Regions from separate parts of the Rahnella aquatilis CIP 78.65 genome, predicted to be linked through region 1. Evidence: predicted binding sites of a transcription regulator. Region 1 holds the regulator's gene; the other holds the start of a gene.
The links. The regulator PhoB, encoded in region 1, activates phosphate uptake and scavenging genes when phosphate is short. The targets are predictions, from matches to a motif close to CTGTCATAAAACTGNCNNAT.

Region 1 (9,446 bases):
TGGTTTCACAAACCACGATGCGTGAAATTAACAAAATTGTTGATGAGGCCGTTCAGGAAGAAAGACTGAAAGCCTTTGCAGAAAGCTCTGCTGAACGCATTCGTGCGTTGCGGGAAAAAGAAAAAATCAGTCAGGGTGTGCTGGCCAGACTCATTAATATGTCGGCTAACAGCATTCAAAAATGGGAACGTAACGAAACGAAACCAACGGGTGCCGCCCTGCTTTTACTGCTGTTAATCGAAGAAAAAGGTTTACAGATCATTTGCTAAAAGAAGCCACAGCTTGTTGCTGTGGCTTGATTTTTATCCCTTCACATCGCTTTGGCTGGCCTGTTCCTGAGGAACAATCAACTTCGGTGCCAGCGTAAACATAAAGCGCGTACCCACCCCCACTTCACTCATGACTTCAAGTTTCGTGTGGTGATGGCTGAGCGCATGTTTGACGATCGCCAGCCCGAGGCCGCTGCCGCCGGTCTGGCGTGAGCGGGCTTTGTCAACGCGGTAGAAACGTTCGGTCAGGCGCGGCAGGTGCTGCGGCGCAATGCCCGGCCCGTTATCACTGATCTGGAACTGTGCGCCATGCGGCGTTTGCTGCCAGCTGACTTCAATCCGCGTACCGGCTGGCGTGTGGTTGACGGCGTTATACACCAGATTCGACACCGCGCTGCGCAACTGATCTTCATTACCAAAGACCTTCAGCTTGTCATTAATGCGAAACACCACTTCATGCCTGCCGTTGCTTAACGTTTGCACTTCACGTTCGAGCATACCGAGCATCACCGGAATATCGACTTTTTCATGCAAATCAATATTCGCTGAAGCTTCGATTTTCGACAGTGTCAGCAACTGTTTCACCAGCCCGTCCATCCGCCGCGTCTGTTCCTGCATGGTATCGAGCGCTTTGCTGCGAAAAGGCTCTTCCAGCTTGGCGTCTTCCATCATTTCCAGATACCCCTGCAAGACAGTCAGCGGCGTTCTCAGTTCATGACTGACGTTAGCGAAGAAGTTACGCCGCGCGCCTTCGAGCTGACGCATCTGGGTCACGTCGCGCGCGACCATCAGCAATTGCCCTTCGGAATAGGGCATGACGCGAAACTCGACGTAATGCTCATTATTGAGTTGCAGATTCAGCGCCCGGCTGAAATCGCGGGTCTGGATCCACAGCCGGAATTCCGGATAACGCAGCAGGTTGAAGATATGTTGTCCGTTATCCTCCGGCCAGCGGAAACCGAGCAAATCCTGCGCCAGCCCGTTGCACCAGAAAATATTGCCGTCTTCCGTGGTCAGCACCACAGCATCCGGCAGTGATTCGGCCCCGCTGCGAAAGCGTTTGATGAGCTGACCTAATTCGCGACGCCGGCGCCGGTTGCGCATCTGCATCTGGTTCAGCCCGTAAAACAGCGGCTCCCAGCTCCAGCGACCATTCGGCGGCGTAATGCTGCGGTCAAGCCACAACCAGTGTGAGAGTTTGAGCTGATTGTAATAATTCCAGCCCAGTGCCGCAGCCAGCGACACAAAAAGGAGCCAGCCGAAATGGCCGACGAAGATACCGAGAATTAACGCTGGCAGGCAAAAAAGAAATAATTCACCGGCCAATCGTTTCCATGACAAACGTTCTAGCACACAGATTCTCCGCTGTGAGGACTCAATAACGCGTTGAAAAACGGTATCCGGTACCGCGAACAGTCTGGATCATTCTGTCATGTCCGCTGGTTTCCAGCGCCTTACGCAAACGACGAATATGCACGTCTACCGTGCGATCTTCCACATAAACGTTAGTGCCCCAAACGTTATTGAGCAACTGTTCCCTGCTGTATACCCGTTCGGAATGGGTCATAAAGAAGTGTAATAACTTGAATTCGGTCGGCCCCATATCGAGCGCCTGCTCATTGGCCATCACACGGTGAGACGACGGATCCAGGCTTAAACCCTGCATGTCGATCACTTCTTCCACCGCCATTGGCGAGATGCGACGCATCACGGCTTTAATGCGGGCAACCAGTTCTTTCGGAGAAAACGGTTTGGTGATGTAATCATCGGCACCGACTTCAAGGCCGCGCACCCGATCTTCTTCTTCACCGCGTGCGGTCAACATCATCACCGGAATTTCGCGGGTCAGTGCTTCACGTTTAAGATGCTTAATAAACTGGATACCGGAACCGCCAGGTAACATCCAGTCGAGCAGGATCAGCTCAGGGTAAGGTTCAACAAGTTGCCCGATCGCTGAATCAAAATCCTCAGCTTCTACGGCCTGATAGCCATTTTGTTCCAGTACAAAACACACCATTTCACGGATTGGAGCTTCGTCTTCAACCACCAATATACGTCTAGCCATCGTAGGTCCTGCCAATAGGTTAGCGATCTTTTATTTGATTGCGGGCGCCATTATGCGTCAGTTTTGTGACAGATTTATGAATGAAAAGAATGGTTCATTACAGTCAACTATGACAGATACATTTCTTCTATTTAGCGGCCATCTTGCTGAAATTGGTCTGATTTATCGGGGACAGCTTCCCCCGCTGGCGTTTATACTTTGCCCCATCGTCGTCATCCAGGGTTCATACGGGAGTCTCATGCGCCTGATCCACACGTCAGACTGGCATCTCGGCCAGTACTTTTTCACTAAAAGCCGTGCAGCCGAACATCAGGCATTTTTGCGCTGGCTGACCGGTCAGGTGCAGCAACATCAGGTCGATGCCGTGATTGTCGCGGGCGATATTTTCGATACCGGATCGCCGCCCAGTTATGCCCGCGAATTGTATAACCGCTTCGTGGTGGAATTACAACACACCGGCTGCCAGCTGGTGGTGCTGGCGGGCAACCACGATTCCGTCGCCACACTCAATGAATCGCGCGAGCTACTTTCCTGCCTGAACACGCGGGTGATTGCTACCGTCGGTGAAAACCTTTCTGAACAGGTTTTAGTGCTCCGTCAGCGTGACGGAAAACCGGGCGCGGTACTGTGCGCCATCCCGTTTTTACGTCCGCGTGATCTGCTCGCCAGCCAGGCCGGTCAGTCCGGCAGCGACAAACAACTGGCGTTGCAGGAAGCCATCGCCGCGCATTATGACGCACTGTGGCAGGCCGCGCAGGCCAGACGTGACGAACTGGGCGTGCCGCTGCCCATTATTGCGACCGGCCATCTGACGACTGTCGGCGTCAGTACCTCTGATTCCGTGCGCGACATCTATATAGGCACGCTTGATGCGTTTCCGGCGCAGGCCTTTCCGCCGGTCGATTATGTGGCATTGGGGCATATTCACCGCGCGCAGTGCGTCGCCAAAACGCATCATATCCGTTACAGCGGCTCGCCGATTGCCCTGAGTTTTGACGAGCTGAGCAAGGCCAAAAGCGTATATCTGCTCGATTTCGACGGCGCAACGCTCAACACCATCGAGACACTGGAAATCCCCGTTTTCCAGCCAATGCAGATAATCAAAGGCTCGCTGGCGGAGATTGAAAAGCAACTGGCGCAGTTCGAAGGCGGCGATGCGCAAAAAACCGTCTGGCTGGATATCGAAGTCGCCACGCAGGATTACCTCAGTGATATTCAACGGCGCATTCAGGCGCTAACGGCCGATCTGCCGGTGGAAGTCGTATTGTTACGCCGCAGCAAAGAACAACGCATCAGCAGTATTGGGCAGCAGGAAAAAGAAACCCTCAGCGAACTGAGTGTCAGCGACGTCTTTGAACGGCGGCTGGCGCTGGAGCCGGCCCCTGATGAACCCCGTCAGGCGCGGATGCGCACATTGTTCGCGCAGGTTGTTGAACAGGTCACCAGCGGTCAGAGCGCGGAGGACAGCCCACGATGAAAATTCTCAGCCTTCGTTTAAAAAACCTGAACTCGCTGGAAGGCGAATGGAAAATTGATTTCACCGCCGAGCCGTTTGCCAGCAACGGATTATTCGCCATCACCGGCCCGACCGGCGCCGGGAAAACCACCCTGCTCGATGCTATTTGTCTGGCGCTTTATCATCAGACGCCACGGCTGAATATCACGCCAAGTCAGAACGAACTGATGACCCGCCACACTGCCGAATCACTGGCGGAAGTGGAGTTTGAAGTGAAAGGTGTGGGTTACCGCGCATTCTGGAGCCAGCGGCGTGCCAAAAATTCCCCTGACGGGAATCTGCAGGCACCGAAAGTCGAGCTGGCGTTACTGGCCGACGGCAAAATCCTGGCCGATAAAGTACGCGACAAACTCGACGCCATCGCCACCCTGACCGGGCTGGATTTTGGCCGTTTCACCAAATCGATGATGCTGTCTCAGGGGCAGTTCGCCGCGTTTCTGAATGCCGATGCCAATGACCGCGCCGAACTGCTGGAAGAACTGACCGGCACCGAAATTTACGGGTTGCTGTCTGAACGCGTGTTTGAACAACATAAAGAAGCGCGTATTGCGCTGGACGGCCTGCATCAGCGCATGGCCGGAATCGAACTGCTCAGCGAAGAGCAGCGCCAGACGCTGGAAGCGCAACGTGCTGAACTGAACGCGCAGGAAATCAGTCTCAGCCAGCAGGCGCAGCAACGCCAGCAGGATCTGAACTGGCTGCAACAATGGCAGCAGATGCAGCAAAAACAGCAGCAATTTCAGCAGCAACTGGCCGCCGCAGAGCAGGAAAATCTGGCCGCCGCGCCGCAGTTACAGCAACTGGCGCGCAGTGAACCGGCAGAAAAACTGCGTCCGTTACTCGTTGATCGCCAGCGTTGTCAGGACGAATCACAACGCCTTCAGCAATGGCTGACACAACTGACGCAGCAGCAGGAACAGCAGCTTGTGCAGCTGACGCCGCTGAAACAGGCGCAAGAACAGGCTCAAACGGCACGGCAGACACAGGCCGAAGAACAGCGCCGGATGCAGACGCTGATCGAAGAAAAAATCCTGCCGCTGGACGGCGAAATCACTCAATGGCGCAAATCGCTGGCGGAAACACAGCAGGCGGTGGGTGAGTCGCAGAAACAGGCCGCTGAACAAAGCGCGACGTTGCTGCAAATCACGGCGGAACGCCAGAAGCTGGATGAAGAAAGTCGTCAGCATCAGACCCGCCAGACCGCACTAACCGAAGCCCTTAACGCCGCACAGCAGCGCCAGACCGGACTGGAAAAGCAGCACCCGCTGGCGGCCTTGCAGAAACGGCAAAAGGAACTGATGCTGCTCAGGCCGGTGCGTCAGCAGTTGTTTTCACTCGCGCAAATTTTCCCGCAACTGAACCAGCGCGTGCAGCAACAACATAAAGATTTTGCGCAATATCAGACGCAACTGACAGAGGAAGAACAGCGCCTGGGTGCGATCCGCCAGCAATGCCAGAAACAGCTGGAACATCTGAATGACGTCAAAGCGCTGCATAAACAGGAAATGCTGATCGTCAGTCTCGAAGCCGAACGCGCGAATTTGCAAAGCGGCCAGGCCTGCCCGCTGTGCGGCTCGACATCACATCCGGCGGTTGAACACTATCAGGAGATCAAACCTTCTGAAACGGCGCAGCGCGTCGAGAAAATGCAACTGGAATTCGATGCGGCAAAAGCCAGCGGTATCGAACTGGCGGCGAAGATCAAAAACCTGAAAGAACAGCAAACGCGTCTGCAAACCCAGATGGAGCAGGATCAGCAGCAACTGAATGCGCATACCGCCAACTGGCAACAGCTCAGTACGCCGCTGAATCTGACATTTACGCTGCATGACACCGCCGACATCACACAATGGCTGACTGCCCGCGACGAAGAAGAGCAGCAGACTCAGGCACTGATCAGCCAGCATGAACAACTGACGCGGGAGCTGCAACAGGCCAAAGATGCGCTGACTGACGCCCTGAACCAGCAGCAGAAAGTCCGGCAGCAAAGTGCCTTGCTGACCGAACGCATTACCGGGCTGGAAGAGATGCAGGCGAAATCTCAGCAAGATCTTGTGCGGTTGCAAAAACAACTGACGGAGGGTGAAAAAAACCTTTCTGCGCTGAATGCCCTGCGTCTCGAGCTGTTCGGTGAGCGCCAGGTGGCTCAGGTTCGCGAGCACTTACATCAGCAACAGCAGGCGGCAGAAAAAGCGCTCAGTGATGCACAAGCCGCGCTGCATAAAGCGCAGGAACAGCGCGACCAGTTGGCCGGTCAGTTGGCCAGTACGCAGCAGCGACAGTTACAGACCGCCGCACAACTGACGCAGGCGGAACAGGCGTGGCAGCAGGCGCTGAGCGCCAGCGGATTCGCCGATGAAATCGCAGTGAAAGAGGCACTGCTTGACGACGCGCTGCGTCAGCAACTTCAGCAACGCAAAGAACATCTGCAACAGCAACTGGCGCAGGTACAGGCGTTACTGATCGACGCCAAAGACATGCTGGAAAAGCACCGCCTTGCCCGTCCTGCACATCTGAGTGAAACCGACAGTGATCTCAACGCCCTGACGGTGCAGCAGACGGAACTGGCACAACAGCTGAAAGCGTTACAACAGCGTCTGGGCGAAGTGAAAAATCAGCTGGAAAGCGACAAACAGCGGCACAGCGGACAACAGGCATTGATCGCTAAGATTGCCCAGGCGCAGCTGACCTGCGATGACTGGGGTTATCTCAATCAGATGATTGGTTCCAGCGACGGCGCGAAATTCCGTAAATTCGCGCAGGGTCTGACGCTCGATCATCTGGTATATCTGGCGAACCGTCAGCTGGAAAAACTGCACGGGCGCTATCTGTTGCAGCGCAAAACCAGCGATGCGCTGGAGTTGCAGGTGGTCGATACCTGGCAGGCCGATGCCGTGCGCGACACCCGCACGTTATCCGGTGGCGAAAGCTTCCTGGTCAGTCTGGCACTGGCGCTGGCGCTCTCCGATCTGGTCAGTGATAAAACCCGTATTGACTCACTGTTCCTTGATGAAGGTTTCGGCACGCTCGATGCCGACACACTGGATACCGCGCTGGATGCGCTGGACAGCCTCAATGCCTCGGGTAAAACCATCGGCGTAATAAGCCATGTCGAAGCGATGAAAGATCGCATTCCGGTACAAATCAAAGTCACCAAGGTAAATGGTCTGGGTGTCAGTCGCCTGAGCAGTGAATTTAAAGTCTGACCGCCGTTTTTTGCCAGGGCATGCCGCTAGTGAGATTGCTAGCGATATGCCCTGTTGTGGATCCTGATTGTGAGCATCTGCACAAAAATCGCACCAGCGCAGTGCGTTCTCCTGTGCCAACCTGCTGAATTTCGGCTAATTCCCACCCGCCAGTAAACTGGCACGCCCTGTGCTTAACGTTATGTATACAAGTTGCAGTACAAGTTGCAACGCCTTCATAACCGCTAAGGGAACCGCCCATGAAAAACATCAAACCCGAATGCCTTCCGGTGGATAAAAAACGCCGCCAGCTGATGAAATGGCTCGCTATCACCGGCGGCGTATCCACCCTTGGCGGCATGATCCCGACGTCCGTTTTTGCAGCCGACGATGACGAAATCCGTATTGGTTACTGGCCGATTGTCGGCGGTTTACCGCTGTATGTGGCGCTGGAACAGGGCTTTTTTAAAGAAGCCGGGCTGAATGTGAAAGGCGTTAAATTCGCCAGCGCCCAGCAAATTGTCGAAGGGATGATCACCGGCAGGATCCACGGCTGCGCCAACGGTACGGCAACCGGCGCGCTGGGACTGGGGGCGATCACCTCACCGGGTCTGTTCAAAATTATCTGTTCTAACCCGTCAAACCATAAGCTGGTGCTGGATGAATTCCTGGTGCCGCTGAACAGCACGGCAAAAGCGATCAGTGACCTGAAAGGTAAGAAAATCGCCTGCGGACCGGGGATCCAGAACGTCACTATGGCAAAGATCATTCTGGAGAAAAATGGTTTCACTAATCCTTCAGTGATCGAACTGCCGGTGGGACAACATGTGCCTGCGCTGGCCGCCGGACAAATTGACGGCGTGTATACGCTCGAACCGACCGGCACTGTCGGGCGAATGAAAAACCTTTCCCGCACGCTGGAAACCGGCGTGATTTCGAAATACGTGCTCGGCAACGCCGACGCCCCGTGGTTCGGCGGCGCGGCGGCACTGAACGCCAGTTTTATCGCTGAGAAACCGGAACAAACCAAAAAGTTTATTGCCGCTTATCAGAAAGCGGTGGACTTCATTGCAGCTCACCCTGATAAAGCGCGCGAAAACGTCGCCGGTTACACCAGCATTGAACCGGCGCTGGTGAAGGAAGTGCCGCTGCCGGGTTTTGTGATGTACCCGGATTTGAAAGGCGACAACCTGCAATGGTTCCAGAAGTTTTATGACGTATTTACCGAAAGAAAAATCTTCAGCAAGCCGGTGGATGTCGCCTCGCTGATTTATCAGGGATAAGGAGAAACAGGATGACATCACGCTGGTCTTCAAGGTTACTGCCGCTGGTCGGCCCGGTACTGCTGTTTTTATTCTGGCAACTGGCCGTCAGCGCGAAATGGCTCAATCCGGTGCTTCTGCCCTCGCCCGTCGAGACAATCGGCTACATGTTCCAGTCGTTTTCGGATGCGTCCATGCGCACCGACATCGGCGCAACCCTTTACCGCACGCTGGTGTCCTTTGCTTTTGCCGCGGTGACTGGCGTGCCGCTCGGCGTCATTTTAGGCAGTAACGAAAAGGTCTACCGCAGCCTGGAATTCCTGATCGACTTCTTCCGTTCAACACCTTCCTCAGCGCTTATCCCGCTGTTTATGTTGATTTTCGGTATCACAGATGCCAACAAAATCGCTATCGCCGCCTTTGCCGCCGTGCTGGTCATCCTGTTCAACAGCGCCTACGGCGTGATGAATGCCAGGAAAACCCGCCTGATGGCGGCCAGGGTCATGGGCATTTCCCGCTGGCATATTTTCAAAGACATCATGCTGATGGAAAGCCTGGCGCAAACTTTTGTTGGCCTGCGTACCGGCGTGTCGATTGCGCTGGTGATCGTGATCGTCGCCGAAATGTTTATCGGCTCCGAAACCGGCCTCGGCCACCGGATCATCGATGCCCAGCAGGTGTTCAATATCAAAGACATGTACGCCTCGATCCTGATCACCGGCGCGCTGGGTTATCTGCTTAATCTGGCCTTTTTGCTGATCGAGAAAAAAACCGTCCACTGGAGTAGCAAAGCATGACGCAACCTCTCTCGCTTAACCCGGATTATAAAGGCCCCCAGTTGCCGCAATACGCCACCCGCCCCGACACACATGTGACGATCCGCGGACTGAGCAAGGCATTTGCCGGACAGCCGCTGTACACCGATCTCAATCTGGATTTACCGCGCGGCAAAATTGTGTCGATCTTCGGCCCGAATGGCTGCGGGAAATCGACCTTAATGAATATGATCGCCGGGCTGATCCCGGTCGATATTGGCGACATTCTGTTTGACGGCAAAACGCTGGCACAGACCACCATCGGCTATGTGTTTCAGAACTACCGCGATGCGCTGTTTCCGTGGATGAGCGCGCGTGCCAACATCGCCTACCC
Region 2 (9,446 bases), 1.4 Mb from region 1:
TGGATTTGACATTTTACATCCTTATAATTTAAGCGACTGTATTAATCACATGGAAATTTTTTGTCTAAAAATTTTGCCACAAGATAAACAAAAGCGTTGAGAGTAAAAATAGAAATTAACCTCATTGTCCATGTCTCAAAATGGAAAATGAAATAGAAAGACAGCCACACAGCCATCGAACCGGCAAACGCGCCTAGTGAGCCTTTAATGAACCCCATGAGATCCACTCAATTTTGATTCAACACGTTCCAGTATGTTATCAAATGCTGGCATTCCCGGTTGTCGTCTTACGATCAGAGCATCCACAAAGGGCTTGAGTGCCGGTTCAAACATAAGTTAGATCACCAACTATTTATTCAGATCACCATTTTTATTATTCCAAAACATCACCAGATCCTGCGCACAGGCCCACGCCGAACTCCACGCCCACTGGAAATTGTATCCGCCCAGCCAGCCGGTGACATCCACCACTTCACCGATAAAATACAAGCCCGGCACTTTGGCGGCAGCCATGGTTTTGGACGACAACGCTTTGGTATCGACGCCGCCAAGCGTCACTTCTGCCGTGCGGTAACCTTCGGTGCCGTTGGGCTGAACCTGCCAGTTTTGCAGTTGCTCAACCAGTTCCGCCTGCTGCGGCACATTCAGCTGTTTCAGCGTGACGTCCGGCAACTGACCCAGCGTTTGCAGGCACTCCACCAGACGTTTCGGCAGTTGCATCGCCAGTGTATTTTTCAGGCTCTGGTTCGGGTGTTCCTGACGCTGCGTATTCAGAAACGCCGCCAGATCCACATCAGGAAGTAAGTTAACGCTCACAAACTCACCAGGTTGCCAGTAACTGGAAAGCTGTAAAACGGCCGGGCCGGACAGGCCGCGATGGGTAAAAAGAATGCTTTCACGGAAAACAGTGCCGTCTTGCGCAGTCAGAACCGCAGGCACTGACACGCCGGAAAGCGTCTGCAAATGATCGAGCAGCGGTTTGTGCAGGGTAAATGGCACCAGACCGGCGCGGGTCGGCAGCACTTTCAGGCCAAACTGCTCCGCCAGACGGTAACCGAAGGGTGTCGCGCCCAGCCCCGGCATGGAAAGCCCGCCGCTGGCAATAACAAGTGAGTGAGTGCTTACAGTTGAGCCATTCACCTGGATGACAAAGCCATTTTCGGTTTTCTGCACGTCGGAAATCTCGCTGCGCAGGCGTACATCGACATTGCCCTGCTCGCATTCTTTATCGAGCATGCTGACGATTTGCTGTGCCGAGTCGTCGCAGAACAACTGCCCGAGGGTTTTCTCGTGCCAGGCGATGCCGTAACGGTTGACCATATCGATGAAATCCCACTGGGTGTAACGCGCCAGCGCGGATTTACAAAAATGCGGGTTTTCGGAAAGATAGGCAGCGGGTTCAGCATAAAGGTTGGTGAAATTGCAGCGTCCGCCGCCTGACATCAAAATTTTGCGTCCGGTTTTTTTGCCGTTATCCAGCAGCAGAACCCGGCAGCCACCTTGTCCGGCCTGCGCCGCGCAGAACATGCCTGCCGCACCTGCACCAATGACCACCACATCAACCTGTTCCACTTTTGGCCTCTCTTTTGCGGAAATTCAACTACGTTTTAGATAAGGTTTGCCCTGCTTACCGGGGCTTTGAGCCGCGGATTGTAAGGGACTGAGGCCTGTTAAACCAGCCAGACAGATTGTTTCCTGAACGTCGTAAGTAAATGTTTCAATCATCAAAGGAGGGATAACCTTTTGATAAATAAAAACTTAATTAAATCCAGAGCGAATATTGAACTGTTTTTAGTCAAAAAAATGTCATATTTTCCTTTTCCCCTCCCCCTGTTCTCGCAGATAATGCGCGGCGTTCATGACCACTAACTGGCGTAACAATTATGCTGCATCTATTTGCCGGATTGGATATTCATACCGGTTCGTTATTGATTCTCGCGTTACTGTTTGTTCTGTTCTATGAAGCCATTAACGGCTTCCATGATACGGCCAACGCAGTGGCAACCGTCATCTATACCCGGGCAATGCGTTCGCAATTAGCGGTCGTGATGGCTGGAGTATTTAACTTCCTGGGTGTCCTGCTCGGTGGTTTGAGTGTGGCTTATGCCATCGTCCATTTACTGCCAACCGATTTGCTGCTCAACGTAGGGTCTGCTCATGGTCTTGCCATGGTGTTCTCTATGTTACTGGCGGCGATCATCTGGAACCTCGGTACCTGGTATTTCGGCCTGCCGGCGTCCAGTTCTCATACATTGATCGGCGCCATCATTGGCGTAGGGCTGACCAACGCATTAATGACTCACACCTCGGTGGTCGAAGCGTTAAACATCCCTAAAATGATCGGTATTTTTGCCTCACTGATCGTCTCCCCGCTGGTCGGGATGATGATGGCAGGCACCATGATTTTCCTGCTGCGTCGTTACTGGAGTGGCAACAAGAAACATGCGCGTATCCACCTGACCCCTGCTGAACGTGAGAAGAAAGACGGTAAGAAAAAGCCGCCATTCTGGACACGTATCGGCCTGATCCTGTCGGCTATCGGTGTGAGTTTCTCTCACGGCGCTAACGATGGTCAGAAAGGCATTGGCCTGATCATGCTGGTTCTGATTGGTGTGGCTCCGGCGGGTTTCGTGCTGAACATGAGCGCGACCGGTTACGACATTACCCGGACCCGCGACGCCGTGACCCACCTCGGACAGTATTATCAGCAACATGCTGATGCCGTACCGCATGTCGTTGCGCTGACCCCTCTGGTGCCTGCGCCGGATGTCAATATCGCGCCAACCGACGAGCCAAAAGTGTTCCACTGCGACAGCAGCCACGCACTTGACGCTATTGGCCGTGCGCAAACCCTGCTGACCAATCTGCAATCGTATAACGATCTGGCACCGGATGAACGCAGCCATATGCGCCGCCTGCTGATGTGTGTTTCTGATACTGCGGATAAAGTGGCGAAACTGCCGGAAACCTCCGCCGCAGACAAACGCTTCCTCGGCAAACTGAAAACAGACATTCTGCAAACCGTCGAATATGCGCCAATCTGGATCATTATCGCGGTGGCACTGGCTCTGGCACTGGGGACCATGATTGGCTGGAAACGTGTTGCGACCACCATCGGTGAGAAGATTGGTAAGAAAGGCATGACCTACGCACAGGGTCTGTCCGCACAGCTCACGGCGGCGGTGTCCATCGGCGTGGCCAGTTACACCGGCATGCCGGTTTCCACCACGCACGTACTGTCTTCTGCGGTGGCAGGTACCATGATTGTGGATGGCGGCGGTGTGCAGTCGAAAACCGTGAAAAACATCGCCATGGCATGGATCTTAACCCTGCCTGTGTCGATTGTGCTTTCCGGTGTCCTGTACTGGATTGCACTGAAGCTTATCTGATGATTGTCTGACCGGCATGCAATAAAAAGGCGACCTTGCTCAGCAGGTCGCCTTTTTTGTTTCCTTTTTCACACATCCTCCCTAATTCATAACCAAAGTAACTGGAGTTGCAGCAAGGCAGCAAGCGAGAGAATCCCGATGAGCTGACACAGGTCAGTGATTCGGGTGAACGAGAGCCGCTAACGCCGCTGCAGCTTCAAGTACGAAGGGTATGCTAATACCAGATAAGCATGGCTAACATACTGATTAATATTAAGCCGACCAGTGCTGTGGTCAGGATAAACTGACCGCGAACCCGTTCACAACGGCGGATAAACTCAGGATCGTGATGTTCAACGTAGCGCTGAGCATAAATATAGCGTACCAACCTTATTTGCTTGCTGGGCTGACCGTGAGACGTAAAAAACCCTCCGCCATCGACGTACTGATACAGCAGCGGATCACACCCCCGCAGAACCACCAGCAATGCGCGCAAAGAAGAGTAATAGCGCAGCATATTCACGACACACACAAAACATAAAGCCCAAAACAGCGCAACGGGACTGATCATGATTCCCCCTCAAGGCGAACTGACACCGCGCAATGCGCCTGTCATGCTGGCACACACCCGGCGTTTCGCCCTGCCTTTCCGCAATTTCACACCCCCGGGCTACGTTCGCCCGCCCTCTCGTCATATCACAGAAGATTGCCAAAACAGGAGACGCCTGCATTATTGAGTGTAGGAAACGAATCCGGAACTGTTCATATTATTTATATCTATACATAGCCGGAAACGGAAATGGGATCTGTATGCTTGATTTATTTAACCCTTTTGGCGCTATACTGAAGTCATGACATTTGCATGATGCTGATATTGCTATTAACCGACTTATGGAAGGAGTTTTCTTATGGCTTACAAACACATACTTATTGCTGTGGATCTGTCGCCGGAGAGTAAAGTTCTGGTCGAGAAAGCCGTTTCCATGGCGCGTCCGTATAACGCCAAAGTGTCCCTGATCCACGTCGATGTGAACTATTCAGACCTCTATACTGGCCTGATCGACGTTAATCTGGGTGACATGCAGAAACGTATTTCCGAAGAAACACATCACGCGTTGAACGAACTGTCGCAAAATGCCGGCTATCCGATTTCAGAAACCCTGAGCGGCAGCGGCGATTTGGCGCAGGTGCTGGTCGATGCCATCAACAAATATGGCGTGGACTTAGTGCTGTGCGGCCATCATCAGGATTTCTGGAGCAAGCTGATGTCCTCGGCTCGCCAGCTGATTAACACCGTTCATATCGACATGCTGATCGTGCCTTTGCGTGATGAGGAAGAAGAAGCGTAAGACGTATTATTGCGTTGTCGCTGAGATAAAATGCCCGCAGGTGAAAACCGGCGGGCATTTTTTTGTCTTTTAGCCGCAAAAAACTGGTTAATCTGTGAGCAAGCGCGCAACCTGTATATACAGTATGTTTTTATATTCAGATATAATTCACATCCATTTGTTTATTATGAATAATAAATAAAAACAATGGGTATATACGGACGAAGCTTTTCATACAGGATGTATTATGAAAATCCAGTTTTCACCGGCAGTAACACCCATAATTTAGAGGAAGACATTATGACAACCCGCCACGACGCTCAGGATAATGCAGACATGTGGGATAACCGCGATCTGGGTGCATCCGAAGAACACGCAGAGGCAATCTCCCCCTCTCTTGCGGCTGAGTTCGATGACATGATGGAACTTCAGGCGATCTCTATCAGGCTGCAAAAATCGCTGCTCAGTAACCTGAAAACTATCGCGGCACATCATCAGATTGGCTACCAGCCAATGGTCAGGGATTTGCTTACGCGTTTTGCAGAAGCGGAAATGAAAAAGATCCTGATTGACCAGCTAAACAAGATCGACGAAGCACAGCGTGATCGCGAAAAAACCGTGCCAGTCACTGAGTTTATTGAAGATTTGCGTAATCAGGCATGAAAATTAGAAACCAGAACGTATGTGCAGTGCGTTCTGGTTTCTGTTTCATCTCGTTGTGATTTTTACAACAGCGGCTGTCTATAACGGCGTATAGATATCAAACCGGTGGCTCTTGGTCACCACTGCGGCCTGGGCGGCGATATCAGCCATCGGCGGCGCGTAGTCCGGACGTTTCACGACAATACGTTTTGTCGCTAAACGGCGTGCCGGTTCCAGCAAACCGTCAGCATCTTCATCCGGGCCGACCAGTCCCTGAAATACCCGCATCTCTTTCTTCACCAGCGCACTTTTCTGTTTGTGCGGATACATCGGGTCGAGATACACCACTTCCGGTTTTGGCGAAAGCTCAGCCAGCGCCGTCAGGCTTGAGACGTGCAGCAGCGTCATTCGCTCACGCAGCCACGGGCCGATTTCTGCATCGCGATAACCGCGCGCCAGCCCGTCATCGAGCAGCGCCGCGACCACCGGATTGCGCTCCAGCATCCGCACCTTGCAGCCCAGGGACGCCAGCACAAACGCATCACGACCCAGTCCTGCGGTGGCGTCGACAACATCCGGCAGATAACGGCCCTTGATACCCACCGCTTTGGCCACCGCTTCACCGCGTCCGCCGCCGAATTTGCGACGATGCGCCATCGTGCCGCCCACAAAATCGACATAAATCGCGCCGAGTTTGGGCTCGTCACGTTTGCGTAATTCCAGACGTTCAGGCGTCAGCACCAGCGCCATGACGGCATCCGGGTCAGACGTCAGATTCCAGCGCTGCGCCAGAACAGATAAGGCGCCTTCATCGGCGCCTTCTTCACACAGTAAACACACACTCACAGGCAGAGGTTATCCTTTGATTCCGTAGTGGCGCAGCATAGCATCCAGCTGCGGCTCACGCCCGCGGAAGCGTTTAAACAGCTCCATCGGCTCTTCGGAACCGCCACGCGACAGAATGTTATCCAGGAACGACTGACCGGTTTCGCGGTTGAAAATCCCTTCCTCTTCGAAGCGCGAATAGGCGTCGGCAGACAACACTTCCGCCCACAGATAGCTGTAGTAACCCGCCGCATAACCGCCCGCAAAGATATGACTGAAGGCATGCGGGAAACGTCCCCATGAAGGTGACGGCACGACGGCAACCTGTTTCTTGATTTCAGCCAGCGTTTGCAGGATTTGCGCGCCTTTTGCCGGGTCGTACTCCGCATGCATACGGAAATCGAACAGACCGAACTCCAGCTGGCGCAGGATAAACAGCGCCGCCTGATAGTTTTTTGCCGCCAGCATTTTATCCAGCATTTCTTTCGGCAACGGCTCGCCGGTTTCAAAATGACCGGAGATAAACGCCAGTGCGTCCGGCTCCCAGCACCAGTTTTCCATAAACTGGCTTGGCAGTTCGACGGCATCCCACGGCACACCGGCAATCCCGGCAACGCCCGGCGTGTCGATACGGGTCAGCATATGATGCAGCCCGTGACCGAATTCATGGAACAGCGTCGTGACTTCGTTGTGTGTAAACAGCGCCGGTTTGTTGCCCACCGGACCGTTAAAGTTACAGGTCAGATACGCGACCGGTTTTTGCAGTTCGCCGTCGGCTTTACGCATGCTGCCGACGCAGTCGTTCATCCATGCGCCACCGCGTTTATTTTCGCGGGCATACAGGTCAAGATAGAAGCTGCCGCGCAGATCGCCGGTTTCATCGAACAGATCGAAGAAACGCACGTCTTTGTGCCAGGTTTCCACATCTTTGCGTTCTTTAGCAGTGATGCCGTAGATGCGTTTCACCACTTCGAATAACCCTTCCAGCGCGCGCTGCTCAGGGAAATAAGGGCGTAACTGTTCGTCATTAATGGAGAACAGATGCTGTTTCTGTTTTTCACCGTAGAACGGTAAATCCCAGGCTTCCATTTCGTCCACGCCGAAATGTTCTTTGGCAAAAGCACGCAGTTGCGCCAGTTCCTGCTCGCCCTGCGGACGCGCTCGCGTTGCCAGACCGCTCAGGAAATCGATCACCTGTTTCGGGCTTTCGGCCATTTTGGTGGCGAGAGACATATCGGCAAACGAATCAAAACCTAACAGCTGAGCCAGTTCGTGACGCAGCGCCAGTTCTTCGGCCATGACCTCACTGTTGTCCCACTTACCGGCATTCGGCCCCTGATCGGAGGCACGGGTGGCAAATGCGCGGTACATTTCTTCGCGCAGTTCACGGTTTTCGCCGTAGGTGATCACCGGCAGATAGCTCGGGATATCCAGCGTTAACAGCCAGCCTTCCTGCTCTTTCGATTCTGCCAGCGCTTTCGCGGCGGCCAGTGCGCTTTCCGGCAGACCTTTCAGGTCATTCACGTCAGTGATTAATTTGCTCCAGCCCATGGTGGCATCGAGCACGTTGTTGCTGTAGGTCGAGCCCAGTTCGGACAGGCGTGCAGAGATTTCGCCATAACGCTTTTGTTTTTCCATCGGCAAACCAATGCCGGACAGTTCGAAATCACGCAGCGCGTTATCAATGGCTTTTTTCTGTGCCACGGACAGCGTGCTGAAATGTTCGCTGTCTTTTAAATCGCGGTACGCCTGATACAAACCGGCGTGCTGACCGGTCCAGGTGCTGAATTCAGACAGAATAGGCAGACACTGCTCGTAAGCTTCACGCAATTCCGGGCTGTTTTTTACGGCATTGAGATGCCCGACCGGCGACCAGATGCGGCTCAGGCGATCGTCGCTTTCGGCCAGCGGCTGACACAGATTTTCCCAGGTATAAGGCGCGCCCTGTGCGACAACACGTTCAATCGTCTGACGACTTTCTTCAATGGCGGATTTCATCGCAGGGACAATATGTTCAGGCTTGATCGCAGAGAAAGGTGGCAGGGAGAACGGTGTTAAGAGCGGATTCGACGCGTTTTGCTGTTCAGTCATAGGGCCAGTCCTTCGTAATAGCGTTTGGGGCTGATGCGCCTGTGGCGCACCACGCCGTGAATTCGGGTCGTCTTAAAGATGACGTAACTTCTAACATGCGGTCAAGTTACGGTGAAATCAATGGCTGGCGGCGGGATAGTCTTTAATGGATAATGCCGCGAAGCCGCAGGAGAAGCCGCACATGTTGAGTTACCGCCACAGTTTTCACGCCGGCAACCATGCCGACGTACTGAAACACACCGTTCAGAGCCTGATCATTGAATCTCTGAAAGAAAAAGAAAAACCCTTCCTTTATCTCGACACCCACGCGGGTGCCGGGCGCTATCAGCTGAGCGGCGAACACGCCGAACGCACCGGCGAATATCTGGAAGGCATCGCGCGCATCTGGCAGCGTGATGATATTCCTGAAGAACTGGCGGCCTACATGTCTGTCGTCAATCACTTCAACCGCAATGAGAACCTGCGTTATTACCCGGGTTCGCCGCTGATTGCCCGGCAGTTGCTGCGCGAAGACGACAAACTGCATCTGACCGAACTGCACCCGAGCGATTTTCCGCTGTTGCGCAGTGAATTCCAGAAAGATGACCGCACCCGCGTGGCCCGCGCTGACGGTTATCAGCAGTTGAAAGCCCAGTTGCCACCGCCTTCACGCCGCGGGCTGATCCTGATGGACCCGCCGTATGAAATGAAAACCGATTATCAGGACGTGGTCAAAGGCATTCAGGAAGGCTACAAACGTTTTGCTACCGGCACTTACGCGTTGTGGTATCCGGTGGTGATGCGCCAGCAAATCAAAAAAATGCTGCGTGATCTCGAAGCCACCGGCATCCGCCGTATTCTGCAAATCGAACTGGGTGTACGCCCGGACAGCGATCAGCGAGGCATGACCGCTTCCGGCATGATTGTGATTAACCCGCCGTGGAAACTCGAACAGCAGATGAACAACGTGCTGCCGTGGCTGCTGAAAGTACTGGTGCCTTCCGGTACCGGCCACACCACGGTTAACTGGGTTGTGCCTGAGTAAGTAAAGAATTTCCCTTCGCTGAGACCTTTTTCTAAGGTCTCAGCTATCAAACCTATTGCAATCATTGATCCAATCTTTTCTACAACACGTTAAACTCTTAGGCAAATTTTGAGATTAATGACGCTGTATCAGTGTCTCCATTTTCACAACTTACGGATAAAACGATGA

Region 2: a site for PhoB is predicted at 1,793-1,812, ahead of pitA (inorganic phosphate transporter PitA). Genes of this name have one in related genera too.

The regions. Positions count from the first base shown of each region.
Region 1 is NC_016818.1:3,684,121-3,693,566, forward strand. Features, by position in the region: gene RAHAQ2_RS16735 (helix-turn-helix domain-containing protein) at 1-269, shown strand, start outside; gene phoR (phosphate regulon sensor histidine kinase PhoR) at 303-1,622, opposite strand; gene phoB (phosphate response regulator transcription factor PhoB) at 1,645-2,334, opposite strand; gene sbcD (exonuclease subunit SbcD) at 2,573-3,811, shown strand; gene sbcC (exonuclease subunit SbcC) at 3,808-7,056, shown strand; gene RAHAQ2_RS16760 (ABC transporter substrate-binding protein) at 7,296-8,318, shown strand; gene RAHAQ2_RS16765 (ABC transporter permease) at 8,330-9,094, shown strand; gene RAHAQ2_RS16770 (ABC transporter ATP-binding protein) at 9,091-9,446, shown strand, end outside.
Region 2 is NC_016818.1:203,346-212,791, reverse strand. Features, by position in the region: gene RAHAQ2_RS00960 (BaiN/RdsA family NAD(P)/FAD-dependent oxidoreductase) at 349-1,572, opposite strand; gene pitA (inorganic phosphate transporter PitA) at 1,884-3,389, shown strand; gene uspB (universal stress protein UspB) at 3,604-3,939, opposite strand; gene uspA (universal stress protein UspA) at 4,277-4,717, shown strand; gene RAHAQ2_RS00940 (hypothetical protein) at 4,997-5,359, shown strand; gene rsmJ (16S rRNA (guanine(1516)-N(2))-methyltransferase RsmJ) at 5,438-6,184, opposite strand; gene prlC (oligopeptidase A) at 6,194-8,254, opposite strand; gene RAHAQ2_RS00925 (23S rRNA (adenine(2030)-N(6))-methyltransferase RlmJ) at 8,436-9,278, shown strand; gene gorA (glutathione-disulfide reductase) at 9,443-9,446, shown strand, end outside.